DNA from 4 places in the Pseudomonas sp. Soil_N_39 genome. Region 1 is predicted to be linked to each of the others. Evidence: predicted binding sites of a transcription regulator. Region 1 holds the regulator's gene; each other region holds the start of a gene.
The links. Region 1 encodes FliA, which starts transcription of late flagellar genes. Its sites were predicted from a motif close to CTAAAGTTTNNNNNNNNNNNGCCGNTAA; they were not measured.
Positions count from the first base shown of each region.

Region 2: the regulator FliA is predicted to act here: its motif matches at 1,481-1,508, upstream of flgM (flagellar biosynthesis anti-sigma factor FlgM).
Region 3: the regulator FliA is predicted to act here: its motif matches at 1,274-1,301, upstream of AC3A5O_RS06240 (methyl-accepting chemotaxis protein).
Region 4: the regulator FliA is predicted to act here: its motif matches at 2,406-2,433, upstream of AC3A5O_RS27940 (methyl-accepting chemotaxis protein).

Region 1 is NZ_JBDGLI010000005.1:160,357-163,871, reverse strand. It holds gene AC3A5O_RS10025 (chemotaxis protein CheA) at 1-152, opposite strand, end outside; gene AC3A5O_RS10020 (protein phosphatase CheZ) at 183-968, opposite strand; gene AC3A5O_RS10015 (chemotaxis response regulator CheY) at 987-1,358, opposite strand; gene fliA (RNA polymerase sigma factor FliA) at 1,525-2,268, opposite strand; gene fleN (flagellar synthesis regulator FleN) at 2,265-3,095, opposite strand; gene flhF (flagellar biosynthesis GTPase FlhF) at 3,211-3,515, opposite strand, start outside.
Region 2 is NZ_JBDGLI010000003.1:415,254-418,768, forward strand. It holds gene AC3A5O_RS06660 (flagellar brake protein) at 1-519, opposite strand, end outside; gene AC3A5O_RS06665 (flagella synthesis protein FlgN) at 612-1,079, opposite strand; gene flgM (flagellar biosynthesis anti-sigma factor FlgM) at 1,127-1,444, opposite strand; gene flgA (flagellar basal body P-ring formation chaperone FlgA) at 1,617-2,381, opposite strand; gene AC3A5O_RS06680 (chemotaxis protein CheV) at 2,460-3,386, shown strand; gene cheR (protein-glutamate O-methyltransferase CheR) at 3,446-3,515, shown strand, end outside.
Region 3 is NZ_JBDGLI010000003.1:317,266-320,780, forward strand. It holds gene AC3A5O_RS06225 (MFS transporter) at 1-576, opposite strand, end outside; gene AC3A5O_RS06230 (hypothetical protein) at 679-909, opposite strand; gene AC3A5O_RS06235 (hypothetical protein) at 947-1,090, opposite strand; gene AC3A5O_RS06240 (methyl-accepting chemotaxis protein) at 1,379-3,004, shown strand; gene AC3A5O_RS06245 (transporter) at 3,207-3,515, opposite strand, start outside.
Region 4 is NZ_JBDGLI010000030.1:31,847-35,361, forward strand. It holds gene pnuC (nicotinamide riboside transporter PnuC) at 1-382, opposite strand, end outside; gene AC3A5O_RS27940 (methyl-accepting chemotaxis protein) at 650-2,284, opposite strand; gene AC3A5O_RS27945 (undecaprenyl-diphosphate phosphatase) at 2,558-3,388, shown strand; gene AC3A5O_RS27950 (DUF1294 domain-containing protein) at 3,385-3,515, shown strand, end outside.

The sequences.
Region 1 (3,515 bases):
ACAGTGTGGAAACCGCGAAAAATTGCATTGAGCAGATCCGCATCATCAGGTCGGCTTTCCAGCTCGACCAGCTGTTCGGACAGTTGCTCTAGAATCTCGCCGGCCTCAACCAGGAAATCCTGAAGGATCTCTTCATCGGCGCCGAAGCTCATTAATGGCTGCTCCTAAAACAGGGCTAAAACTCAGAATCCAAGGCTGGACAGCAAATCGTCCACATCGTCCTGACCGGACATAACGTCTTCTCTTTTATCGGCATGAATTTGCGGACCTTCACCCTGAGAGAGATGTTTTTGTGGATCTTTTTCAGCAAGCATCGCTTCACGGTCGTGTTCGATGCCTGCAAAGCGGTCGACCTGGCTGGCCATCAACACCAGTTTGAGCAGGTTGCTTTCCACTTCGGTGACCAATTGGGTCACACGCTTGATCACCTGGCCGGTCAGGTCTTGATAGTCCTGGGCCAGCAGAATGTCGTTGAGGTTGCTTGCCACGGCGCGGTTCTCGGTGCTGCTGCGCGCCAGGAAACCGTCGACCCGACGGGCCAGCTCCCGAAACTCTTCAGCACCGACTTCGCGACGCATGAACCGGCCCCAGTCGGTGCTCAAGGCCTGGGCTTCTTCACTCAGGCCGTTGACCAGCGGCGTTGCACTTTCCACCAGGTCCATGGTGCGGTTCGCCGCGGCCTCGGTCAGCTTGACCACATACCCCAGGCGCTCGGTGGCGTCGGTGATCTGCGAGACTTCCTCGGCCTGCGGCATGTGCGGGTCGATCTGGAAATTGACAATCGCGCTGTGCAGTTCACGCGTGAGCTTGCCCACTTCCTGATACAGACCGCGGTCACGGGTCTGGTTGAGCTCATGGATCATTTGAACCGCATCGCCAAAGCGACCTTTTTCAAGGCTGTCGACCAGTTCGCGGGCATGTTTTTTCAGGGTCGATTCGAAATCGCCCATTGAAGATTCGTTGTCCATAGCTCCCCCGTGGCGCAGTTAACCGATGCGTTCGAAGATTTTTTCGATCTTCTCTTTCAACGCCTGGGCCGTGAAGGGTTTGACCACATAGCCGTTTACACCGGCCTGGGCCGCTTCGATGATCTGCTCGCGCTTGGCTTCGGCAGTGACCATCAGCACCGGAAGATGCTTGAGCTTTTCGTCGGCGCGCACATGGCGCAACAAGTCGATACCGGTCATGCCGGGCATGTTCCAGTCAGTCACCAGAAAGTCGATGCTCCCGCTGTTGAGGACCGGAATGGCTGTGACGCCATCATCCGCCTCGACCGTGTTGGTGAACCCAAGGTCACGCAACAGGTTTTTTATGATCCGCCGCATCGTTGAGAAGTCATCAACGATGAGGATTTTCATGTTCTTGTCCAATTCGACCTCCAAGCAGTCTTAAACGCGCCCAGCACCTGGACGCGCCATTTCAATCAATCCGGCACAACACTCGACAACGGTCCGGAGCACAACGGATGGAGACTGGCGCAGTACCTGCCAGGCCAGCCTCGTCGCAGTGTCCCCACACTGCCTGTCAACGCGCTCGCCACTCCCCCAAACGCCCCCGCAAACGGGCCGCGCACTGGCTGTGTAACTGGCTGACCCGCGATTCGCTGACCCCCAGGACCTCACCGATTTCCTTGAGGTTCAGCTCTTCGTCGTAGTACAGCGCCAAGACCAGTCGCTCACGCTCCGGCAAATTGGCAATCGCATCCGCCAGCGCGCTCTGGAAACGTTCATCTTCCAGGTCACGCGATGGCTCCATGTGAGCACTCGCGCCATCCTCGTGCAGCCCTTCGTGTTCGCCGTCCTGCAGCAGGTCGTCGAAACTGAACAGGCGGCTGCCCAAGGTATCGTTCAAAATCCCGTAATAATCATCGAGACTTAACTGGAGTTCGGCAGCAACTTCGTGATCTTTAGCGTCACGCCCGGTTTTCGCTTCAATTGCCCGAATCGCGTCACTGACCATGCGGGTATTGCGGTGCACCGAACGCGGCGCCCAATCGCCCTTGCGGACTTCATCGAGCATCGCCCCGCGAATGCGAATACCGGCATAGGTCTCGAAACTGGCGCCTTTGCTGGCGTCGTATTTGTTCGACACTTCAAGCAGGCCGATCATGCCGGCCTGGATCAAGTCCTCGACCTGGACACTGGCCGGCAACCGCGCCAGCAAGTGGTAGGCGATACGCTTGACCAGTGGCGCATAACGCTCGATCAATTCGTATTGGGCGTCCCGTGCCGATTTTTTGTAGAGATGGTTGTAACCGCTGGCTGTCATAGCACGGGCCCTGCTGTTTGTTGCACAAGACGTTCGACGAAAAACTCCAGATGCCCGCGAGGATTGGCCGGCAATGGCCAGGTATCGACCTTCTGGGCGATCGCCTTGAACGCCAGCGCGCATTTGGAACGTGGAAAGGCTTCATAGACGGCACGTTGCTTCTGGACGGCCTTGCGCACGCTTTCGTCGTAAGGCACCGCGCCGACGTATTGCAGGGCGACGTCCAGGAAGCGATCGGTGACCTTGGTCAACTTGGCGAACAGGTTGCGTCCTTCCTGCGGGCTCTGGGCCATGTTGGCCAGGACGCGGAAGCGGTTCATGCCATAGTCGCGGTTCAGCAGTTTGATCAGGGCGTAGGCGTCGGTGATGGACGTCGGTTCGTCGCAGACCACCAGCAGCACTTCCTGGGCGGCGCGCACGAAACTGACGACCGAGTCGCCAATGCCGGCCGCGGTATCGATCACCAGCACATCGAGGTTGTCGCCGATGTCGCTGAAAGCCTGGATCAGGCCCGCGTGTTGGGCTGGGGTCAGGTGAACCATGCTCTGGGTGCCGGAGGCAGCCGGCACGATACGAATCCCGCCTGGCCCCTGCAACAGCACGTCGCGCAGTTCGCAGCGGCCTTCGATCACGTCCGCCAGGGTGCGTTTGGGGGTAAGCCCCAGCAGCACGTCGACGTTCGCCAGGCCCAGGTCGGCGTCCAGCAGCATGACCCGTCGGCCAAGCTCTGCCAGAGCCAGGGACAAGTTCACTGACACGTTAGTCTTCCCGACGCCACCTTTGCCGCCGGTCACCGCGATCACCTGTACGGGATGCATGCTGCCCATGTTCGTTCTTTACCTTGTCTTCTTAGACGGAGGCCACATTACTGGCTGCGCGTTCGCATAAGGAACAATGCATGGCAGACCATCGATGTAGGTACAAAAAATATTCATGATTACCTCAGCCGACCTGCTTGCTCGGGCTGTGGTAGATGTCAGCGAACATGTCAGCCATGGCTTCTTCGCTGGGTTCTTCCTGCATTTGCACACTCACGGCACGACTGACCAGTTGATGACGGCGCGGCAGATGCAAATCATCCGGGATCCGCGGCCCATCGGTCAGGTAGGCCACCGGCAGTTCATGACCGATCGCCAGGCTCAACACCTCGCCCAGGCTTGCCGTTTCGTCCAGCTTAGTCAGGATGCAGCCGGCCAGTCCGCAGCGTTTGTAGCTGTGGTATGCGGCGGTTAGAACCTGTTTCTGGC
Region 2 (3,515 bases), on a different contig from region 1:
GGTGATATCGCCGTCGAAACGCAGCTTGCAACCGGTGGCGGAAATGTCCAGCAGCTTGCCGTCCACGGGGGACTTGAGCTTGTCGCCGCCCAGTTCAACGCTCACCAGTTGCGCCAGTTTCAGGGCGGCACGGAAGGCGTTGCGACGTTGGTGGTAGACCACTTCGTCGGGCAGGGCGCCGCGATAGCAACGACCGTCGCTGGACTCATCAATGGTCAGCGGACCCTTGCCATCCCAGGCGATGCGCACGCCGTCATGGAACCCCTCGACGCGAAACGGCTCGCCGGCCAGCAGGAAACGCTCGCCGTCCCGGGGAATCATTTCATCCAGGGCGATGGAATTGGTCTCGCGATCGACGTTGACCAGATAGCTCTGGAAGCGCTGGGTACGTTCATGGAAGGTAATGATCAGCGGGTCGTGGCTATCTTGCAGCATCCGCAGGTTGCCGGAGATTTCCAGGGGCGTGGTGAGGACCTTGGGGGGCTGCGGAGCATCATCCGCGTTTGAGGCATTGAACACGGTGGGTCAATCTCCAGGCAAAATACGACTACGAATAGCCAGCATTTTGCCAGCATGTATCGCGCGTTGATAGAGCGAAGGCATTGTTCGTTTCATGCCTGGCTGAGCGGGCGGTGCTTGACCATTCGGGCCGTCGAACCGCTAGCGTCATACAGCGTCGGGATCTCGCCACCGTTGAGAATACGCAACTGGTTGGCGGTGGCGGCCTGCTGCATCAGGATCGACTGGCCGTTGCGGGCGTTGGTCGCCTGGCATTGGGCGAGCAGGTCGTTGAGTACTTTGCTCTGGGACCGCAACTGGTCGCCTAGGGTCGACTGGGCAGCCAACTGCTCAAGGCCGTCATGACTGGCGGGCAGGTTGAGGCTGGCGAGGATCTCGCTGCGCTTGCGGCCATGCTGGTCGAGCAAGATGATCAGTGCCTGTTTTTGCGCCAGGATATTTTCCAGCAAAGGCATGTCACGACCGTGCAGGGCCACGGATTCAGCCTGCAATAGCTCCAGCAATTGTTGCGCTGGAACGAAGTCGTCGATGATCAGTTGCAATAAATGAGTGTCGTGCATGGCTGGCCTTGGGTCTTAGCGTCCAAAAGCCTCGCGCAGGCGGCGGCCTAGCGCTGGGCTTCGAAGTTGAGCAGTTTGCTGGCTACGCGGTTGCTGTCGACTTTGTAGCTGCCATCGGCGATGGCTGCTTTCAACTCGGCCACGCGGGCGTTGTCGACGACAGGTTGATCGCGCAGCTTGTCAGTGACCTTCTGCAACTGCTGAGCCTCATTGCTGAGGTGTACCGACTCCCCGTTGCTGACCTTTTCGGCAGGCGTGGACAGCGGCGCGGATTTGTCGGTTTCGACGGTTTCCTTGGTGGCGCTGGTACGCGTAGTGCCTGTCAGCGGTGAAGAGCTGTTTAAACGATTGAAATCGATGACCATGGTAAAAAACCTCTGGGTATTTGGACGCTTGCCATGTTTTCGGCCATCCCCAAAAAAACTTTAGGCTCATTTGTTCAATGAACGTGCGCACGTCTGCGCTTGCCTTTGCGTAAGGCACAGTCTAGGGAACACCGGGATCAAGCGCCAGCTTTCTACCTCCTCTATCGGGTGATTACATCGCCACTTCCACTTGGCCTGGAGCCATCACTTGCGCCTTGATGACGCGCTGGGAATTAAGGTTTTTTACCCGTATCTGCTCACGCATGCCGCCGTTGGACAGGGCCTCGCCGGGCATCCGCACGGCAAGAGAGCCGCTACGGGCGGTGATGACCACCTGGTCACCCTTGCGGACCACCTCGGCCTGTTCCAGGTGCACCAGCGTCACGACCTGATCGGCGACCATTGGTCGGACAAGTTTCTGCCCGATGGCTTGATCGACAGAGGTCAGGAAACCCTGGGTGATCTGGCTGATGTCCCGTTCGCGCAACATCACGTCCTGGGGCTCGACGATCCCGGCCCGCTTGAGTGGACGGGTGGTGGTGACGATTTCCCGGAACAGGCGCACTTGAGCGGGCACGAACACCGTCCAGGGCGCGGCACTGTCACAACGAACCTTCACCGTGACGCGGCCCAGGGGCCGGGCCGGGCTCTCCAGCGACGCAGTCAATTCCTTGTCACACATGGGCATGCGCAAGCGCGGGTCGAGCTGGTTGACTTCGATTTCGTAACGACCTTCGGTTTGACTGCTTGCCAGATAGTCTTCTACGGTGAATTCAAGAAAGCCCTGAGTGACGCCGATAAGGAGATCAGGCAAGGTAACCGGAGCCGCCGCAAGGGCAGGACTGCCCGAAGTGAACAGGCAGGCAGCCAGCAGTGCACCGAGCCAGTGGCGGCAGTGAGTGGTCAGGCGTCGAGAAAATGTCGTTTGTGCGTTCATGCCGGTTCAATAGCAAGCCCCGTGCCGTTTAGTGATGAATGCGCGTCGGACACATTAGCGTTAGGTAGGAGTCAGGGCATGGCGGGAGTAATGGATTCGGTAAACCAGCGCACTCAGCTGGTCGGTCAGAATCGCCTGGAGCTGTTGTTGTTCCGTCTCGACGGCCAACAAATGTACGGGATCAACGTATTCAAGGTTCGCGAGGTGCTGCAATGCCCCAAGCTGACCCTGATGCCCAAGTCCAGCCCCGTCGTGTGCGGTGTGGCCAATATCCGCGGTGCGACCATTCCGATTCTCGACCTGGCGATGGCGACCGGCTCCGGTCGGTTGCTGGACCAGAGCAATCCGTTTGTGATCATCACCGAGTACAACACCAAGACCCAGGGGTTCCTGGTGCGCTCGGTGGAGCGCATCGTCAACATGAACTGGGAAGAGATCCATCCACCGCCCAAGGGCACCGGCCGCGATCACTACCTGACGGCGGTGACCCGGGTCGATAACCAGTTGGTGGAAATCATCGACGTGGAGAAAATCCTCGCCGAAGTGGCGCCCACGCCGGAAGCGATTTCCGTGGGGGTGGTGGATGCCGAGACCCAGCACAAGGCGATTTCGCTGCGAGTGTTGACCGTCGATGATTCTTCGGTGGCCCGCAAGCAGGTGACCCGTTGCCTGCAAACGGTCGGCGTCGAGGTGGTGGCGTTGAACGACGGGCGACAGGCGCTGGATTACCTGCGCAAGCTGGTCGACGAGGGCAAGAAGCCTGAGGAAGAATTCCTGATGATGATCTCCGACATCGAGATGCCGGAAATGGACGGCTACACCCTGACCTCGGAAATCCGCAGCGATCCGCGCATGCAAAAGCTGCACATCATCTTGCATACTTCGTTGTCTGGTGTTTTCAACCAGGCGATGGTCAAGAAGGTCGGTGCCGACGATTTCCTGGCAAAATTCCGCCCCGATGACCTGGCGTCCCGGGTCGTCGAACGGATCAAAGCAGCAGAATAAAGTAGAAGGTCGGGCGCGTTGTGCGCCCGGCAAGTCAACACGATGAAAGAGGCGGTATCTTGTCTACGGGTAATTTGGATTTCGAACAGTTCCGGGTCTTCCTGGAAAAAGCCTGTGGCATCTTGCTTG
Region 3 (3,515 bases), on a different contig from region 1:
GGCCAATGCCAGCCCCAGCAAACCCAGCAAGATGATGCTGACGCCCATGCTCCACAGCCCCAACGCATTGACCAGCCACACCCCCAGCGGCGCACCGATCGCCAACGCGCCGTAACTGGCGATACCGTTCCAGGAAATCACCTTGGCGGTATTCGCCGCACCGACCCGACCGATGCCCCAGCCAATCGAACCCGAACCCACCAGGCTTTCCGCGCTGCCCAGCACCAGGCGGCCGATCAACAGGCTGATCAGGCTGAACGTTGGCAGGTGGGGTGTCCAAGCCGACACCAGCATGAACACACCGCTCAGCCCGCAGCCGGCGAGGCCGAACATCACCGCGCGCTTGCTCCCCAGGTTGTCGATGATTCGCCCTGCGTAAGGGCGACTGAGCAGGGTGGCCAGGTATTGCACGCTGATCACCAGCCCGGCGATCACCGCGCCGAAACCCAGTTCGCCGTGGACGAAGCCGGGCAGCACGGCCAGGGGAATGCCGATATTCAGGTAGCCGATGAAGGTGAACAGGACGATGGAAACGACTTGCAGCGTGACCGCCAGGGGGCGCTGGGAATCTGACATGGGGAAAAGGTCCACGGAGCAGCAGGATAGATAGGCTGCTTATGATAACGGCGGCCGTGGCGTCCGAGCGCAGAAAAGCAAAACTATTTGCCCAATGGTGATTCAGCTGTCGTGCTGTCCGCTGATCAGGCGCGTGGTGACCAGCGCGGCGATGGCGTTTTCTTCGCTGCCGAAACGCGCCAGCAGGGCCGCTTGTTTCTCGGCGGGAAGGCGGGTCCAGATTTCGACCATTTTCTCGGCGGTGCCGATCAGGACGCTGGCCTGGGCTTCGCTGAAGGGTGGGGTGTCATCGCTCATGGGGGGCTCTGGATTCAGGCAGTGTGGAAAGCGCATCTTAGCGCTTTCCACACGGTCTGGTGGTGCGGGTCAATCAGTCTTCGCTGTCGGCCTGGCGGCGTTCAGTGGGTTCCTTGGGCTCGGGTTGCTGGGCATCAGGTTGCCCCCCGGCTTGTAGCGTGGTCGTCTGCTCAGTGTCGTGCAGGCTTGGGAAGGGGAGATTAGGGATCTCGTGCATATCGCGCTCCTCGCAAAGTCTGTGGATAGATCTGGTAGATCCGCGCTTTTACAAAGCCTGGGCAGGATACAGCAGGAGAAATGACAAAAAGACTTTTAAATCCCGTCGGGCCGACAAAAGGGATTGTCTGGACAGGTCATGTCCAATCAGCGAAAACGCCGTCGCTACCGGTGGTCGCCAAGGCTCAAGAACACGGCTTATGGGCCGATGTCATGCACATATCCTCCACATTCGGTTGCAACAGTGGGGCCTGGACATGGAGGTTCTTTATTCGAAGAGATTGACTCCATGTTTCTACAAAAATCCCTGAAAGCCCAGATTCTCGCCTTGCTGAGCGGCAGCCTGCTGACCATGTTGCTGATCGCCTTGGCATCCTTTCACTTCCTTTCCGATGGCATCCAGAATTATCGCCACCTGATCGATGGCCCGTTGCATGCCTCGCAATTGATCGATGAGGCCAACGTGCAATTCAAGGTCCAGGTCCAGGAGTGGAAGAATGTGTTGCTGCGCGGCAAGCAGCCGGCAGACCTGGAGAAATACTGGAAGCAGTTCGAGGCGCGTCAACACGATGTCCAGGACATTCTTGGCCGGTTGACCACCCACGACGGTGTCCCGGCGCAGATCAAGACACGCATCGAACGGCTGCGGAGCGAGCATGTGCAGTTGGGCGCGGCTTACCAGAAGGGCCGTGATGCGTTTGTGGCGGCGGGCGGCGATGCTGCGGCGGGTGACGCAGCGGTCAAGGGCGTGGACCGCGCGGCCAGTGAGCAGATGAGTGAGTTGGTGGTCGAGTTGCATAAACTGGGCGATGAGCAATCGGCGCTGATCAGTTCCGGTGCCGATCGCACGATCATGTTGGGTACAGTGATCATGCTCGTCTCGGGGCTGCTGGTCGGGTTGTTGAGTGTATGGCTGGTCAACCGCAACCTGGTGCAGCCCATCCGTAACCTGATCGAGTACGTGACTCAACTGAGTCGCGGGCGTTTCGCCGAGCGTGTCACGAGTACGCGCCAGGATGAACTGGGCGACCTGGCCCTGGCGGCCAATACCTTGCGCGATTTCCTTGCCGAAACCTTCACGCGCCTGCAACGCAGTGCCACGGAGCTGGACAGTGCCAGCGGTGAGCTCAATGCCATCGCCAGCCTGATGAGCCAAGGCACCAGCGAACAATTCGAACGCACCGATCAGGTGGCAACGGCCATGAACGAGATGTCCGCCACCGCCCAGGAGGTTGCTCGCCATGCCGCCGATGCGGCGCGGGCTGCCGATGATGCCGATCATTCGGCGCAGCAGGGCGAAAAAGTGATGCAGGGCACTATCCACACCATCACCCAGATGCGTGGCGAAATTGCCAACACGGCCACGGTGATCCGTCGTCTGGAAACCGACAGCGGGCGCATCGGTAAAGTGCTTGAAGTGATTCGCGCGATTGCCGAGCAGACTAACCTGCTGGCGCTCAACGCTGCCATCGAAGCGGCACGGGCGGGTGAGGCCGGACGCGGTTTCGCGGTGGTCGCCGATGAGGTTCGCAACTTGGCGCAGCGCACGGCGTCATCGATCATCGAGATCAATCAGATCATCCAGACCGTGCAGACTGGCGCAGTGGACGCGGCCCAGGCCATCGAAAGCGGGCAGTCGCGCAGTGAAGAAAGTGTCGAGCAAGTGACCCAGGCCGGCGCCATGCTGGAACGCATCACCCAGGCGGTGGAAGCGATTCGCGACATGAACCGCCAGATCGCTACCGCCGCGGAAGAGCAGACCTCCGTGGCCGAAGACATTTCGCGCAACCTCACCGAAATCACCTGCATCGCCAGCACCAACCTCGACAATGTGCAGCGCACCGAAGCGGCCAGTCGGGATTTGCATGGGCTGTCCGGGCAGTTGAATGAAGTGACGGCGCGGTTGAGTGCCTGATGGTATTGACCTGTTTGCAATAGGCCTGATTAACACCTGTGGCGAGGGAGCTTGCTCCCGCTGGGCTGCGCAGCAGCCCCAAGGCCATTCAACGCGGTGGGTCAGGAATAAAACGGTTGGCAGCTTTTACGGCTGCTGCGCAGCCGAGCGGGAGCAAGCTCCCTCGCCACAAAAGCTTATGCGAACCCGAGGTGGATCAATTTCAATAATCGCGCCGCTTGCGAAACGCCCATCGGCCTGCAATCACGGTGAAAGTTGCCACCAGCGCCACCAGGATCCAGAAACCCTCGGGATCACTGGCCAGCGGTACGCCGCCAACGTTCATGCCGAAAAAACCGGCAATGATGTTGATGGGTAACGCCAGCACCGTGACCACCGTCAGGGTGAACAGCGTGCGGTTGCTTTGTTCGTTGAGGTTGGCGGCGATCTCTTCCTGTAGCAGCTTGATCCGCTCGCCCAGGGCGGTGAGGTCGTTGATGATCAGGGCGAACTCCTCGGTAGACTTGCGCAG
Region 4 (3,515 bases), on a different contig from region 1:
GGGCCACGAGGCTGAACCCCGTAAGCGCGGCGTCGAGCCAGGGCTGGGCGGCGTCGGTCCAGTGAGCCATGGCAGCGCCCAACAGCAGGCTGCCCACCGCGCCGATGGCCAGGCCGAGCAACACCGACGGCCCACCGAGGCGACTGACCTGACGCCCATCATGATTGCGTCCGGCACGGGTCCATTGCCACCAACCGTAGAGTTGCAGCACCGCGTAGACAACCTGCAGCAGCATGTCCGAGTACAACTTCACCTCGAAAAAAATCCAGCTGTACAGCAACACCATGACCAGGCCGATTGGCCAGCACCAGGGGTTCTGCTTGACGGTCAACCAGACGGCGATCACGCCGAGGGCTGCGGCAAACAGTTCAAGCCCGGACATGGCAGTTCCTTGGGGAAAGAGGAGAGGGCGGCGATTGTAAGCGCTATGGTGTGGAGAGCTCCAATACCAATGTCGTAAATGGGCTGGCGCTATCGCGAGCAGGCTCGCCCCCACCGCGGTTTTGCGTTGGTCTCTGGTTTGGTACTCACCACAAATCCCCTGTGGGAGCGAGCTTGCTCGCGATAGCGGTGGGTCAGCTTGCATCAATGCTGAATGTGCGACCGCGATCGCGAGCAAGCTCGCTCCCACAGGGTTGGCTACCGATCTTTAGACTCGGAATTGCTTGAGCAACCCATTCAACTGTTCACTCAACGCCTTGAGGCGGCTGCTTGCCTGGCTGGACTGTTCGGCGGCCATGGCGGTGCTATGGGACAGGCCGGCGGCCTGGGTGACGTTCTGGTTGATGTCTTCCACCACATGGGCCTGTTGCAGGGTGGCGCTGGCGATGGAGGCGTTCAGGCTGTTGAGGTTGCGCAGGGCCTGGCCGATGGCGTTGAGGCTGGCACCGGCGAGGCCGGCCTGTTCGATGGTCAGTTGCGAGGCACGGCTGCTGTCGCCGATGACTTTCACGGCGGCTTCGGAGTGGGTTTGCAGGCGCTCGATCATCGCCTGGATCTCGGCGGTGGATTTCTGCGTGCGCTGGGCCAGCAGCCGCACTTCATCAGCAACCACCGCAAAGCCCCGGCCTTGCTCGCCGGCGCGGGCGGCTTCGATCGCGGCGTTGAGGGCCAACAGGTTGGTTTGTTCGGCGATGGAACGAATCACCTCCAGCACACTGCCGATCTGGGTGCTTTCACTCGCCAGGGTGCGAATCACTTCCACGGCTTGATCGATGGTCTGGGACAAGCGGTCGATCTGCTGCAAGCTCCCATCGATGTTGACCTGGCCTTGCTGGGCCTGGGATTCGGCGTCGCGCATCTCACTGGCCGCGTGCTCGGCGTTCTTGGCCACGTCCTGCACGCCATAGGTCACTTCGTTGATCGCGGTGGCCACCAGTTCCATTTGTTGTGACTGTTGCTGGCTGCGTTCCTGGGCTTGAGCCGCGTCGTTGCCCAATTCGTTGGAAGATTGCCCCAGCTCGCTGGCCGAGGCCTGCAACTGGCTCACCACCTGGCGCAATTTGGCGGTAAAAGCGTTGAAATGCCGGGCCAGTTGCGTGACTTCGTCCTGGCCGTGGGTGTCGAGGGTACGCGTCAGATCGCTTTCGCCGCTGGCGATATTGGCCATGGCGTTGACGGTTTCTTGAAGCGGGCGGACGATGCTGCGCACAATCAGAGTCAGCAGAAGGCCCATGACCAGGGTGATCGCCAAGCCAATCAACGAAGCCTTGATCAACTGGGACTGGAACTCTGCCTGGACGTCGTCCACATACACGCCGGAACCGATGATCCAGCCCCACGGTTCGAACAGTTTGACGTAGGAAGTCTTGGCGACCGGCGCTTCGGCGCCCGGCTTGGGCCAGAGGTAATCGATGATCCCGGCACCCTTGGCTTTGGCGATGGCGACCATCTCGTTGAACAGCGCAAAACCGTTCGGGTCGCGGATCGCCGAGAGGTTCTGGCCTTCAAGCTTCGGGTTGGTCGGGTGCATGACCATGACCGGCGTCAGGTCGTTGATCCAGAAGTAATCGCTCTGGTCATAGCGCAGGCCTCGCACGGCGCTGAGGGCTTGCTTCTGCGCTGCCTCGCGGGTCAGGGTGCCGGCGGTTTCCAGCCCATGGTAGTAGCTCAGTACACCACTGGCGGTCTGCACCACATGCTGGGTCTTCTGCACCTTGGCCTGATACAGGTCCGTGTGGATCTGCTTGAGCATAAAGGCGCCTAGCGTGAACAACATCACGATGGCCACGACCAGGATGAGCCACAAGCGTCGGCTGATCGACACACTGCGCAAGCTATTCATACGCTGTCACTCCGGTTTCTTATTCTTGTCATTAACGACGGCCGGCACTTTAGCGCCCGGCGGCTATCCATGATTGACCTGGGTCATAACGCGGCAGCGTTATCAGGGCTTGTCTGATAGGATTTCGGCCCCGCAGCGCAAAACCTGAGTCTGTTCTGATTTTTCATTGGTTTTTTTTGAAAGGTCGCGGTTATCGTGCAGCCGCTGCGTGTACCTGCATGACACTTGAATATTGATAAGACCTGCTTGAACAGCGTCTTTTTTGGGGGATGAATGGATTTGTGGACGGCCTTTTCGGCATTGATTCTTGGCGTAGTGGAAGGCTTGACGGAGTTTCTGCCGATTTCCAGCACGGGGCACCAGATCATTGTCGCCGACTTGCTCGAGTTCGGTGGCGAACGCTCGATGGCATTCAACATCATCATTCAGTTGGGCGCGATCCTCGCGGTGGTCTGGGAGTTCCGGCGCAAGATCTTCGACGTGGTGCTGGGGCTACCGACGCAACCCAGCGCTCGCCGGTTTACCGCCAACCTGCTGATCGCCTTTCTGCCGGCCGTGGTCTTGGGCGTGCTGTTTGCCGACTGGATCCACCATTACCTGTTCAACCCGATCACCGTGGCCGCCGCGCTGGTGGTGGGCGGTCTGGTGATGCTCTGGGCCGAGAAGCGTCAGCACCAGGTGCACGCCGAGACGGTGGACGAGATCTCCTGGAAGGACGCACTGAAGGTTGGCCTGGCCCAATGCATAGCGATGATCCCGGGCACCTCCCGTTCCGGCGCGACCATCATTGGTGGCTTGCTGTTCGGTCTGTCGCGTAAAACTGCTACCGAATTCTCGTTCTTCCTGGCGATGCCCACCATGGTCGGCGCGGCCGTCTACTCGGGCTACAAGTACCGCGAACTGTTCGTCCCGGCGGATTTCCCAGTGTTCGCCATTGGTTTTGTCACGGCGTTCATTTTCGCCATGATCGCGGTCAAGGGCCTGCTGCGGTTCATCGCCAGTCACAGCTACGCCGTGTTCGCCTGGTATCGAATCGCTTTTGGCCTGCTGATCCTGGCCACCTGGCAGTTCGGCTGGGTGGACTGGACCGCCGCCAAGCCATGAACGATTCAGGCAACCGCAAACGTGCCGGGCGCAACGCCGACGGCGCCGTGCAGCACCTGCGGCTCAAACTGACGGTGTTTGCCCTGGTCTGTGCCTTGCCGCTGTTCGGTTCGCTGCTGTTCGGGCT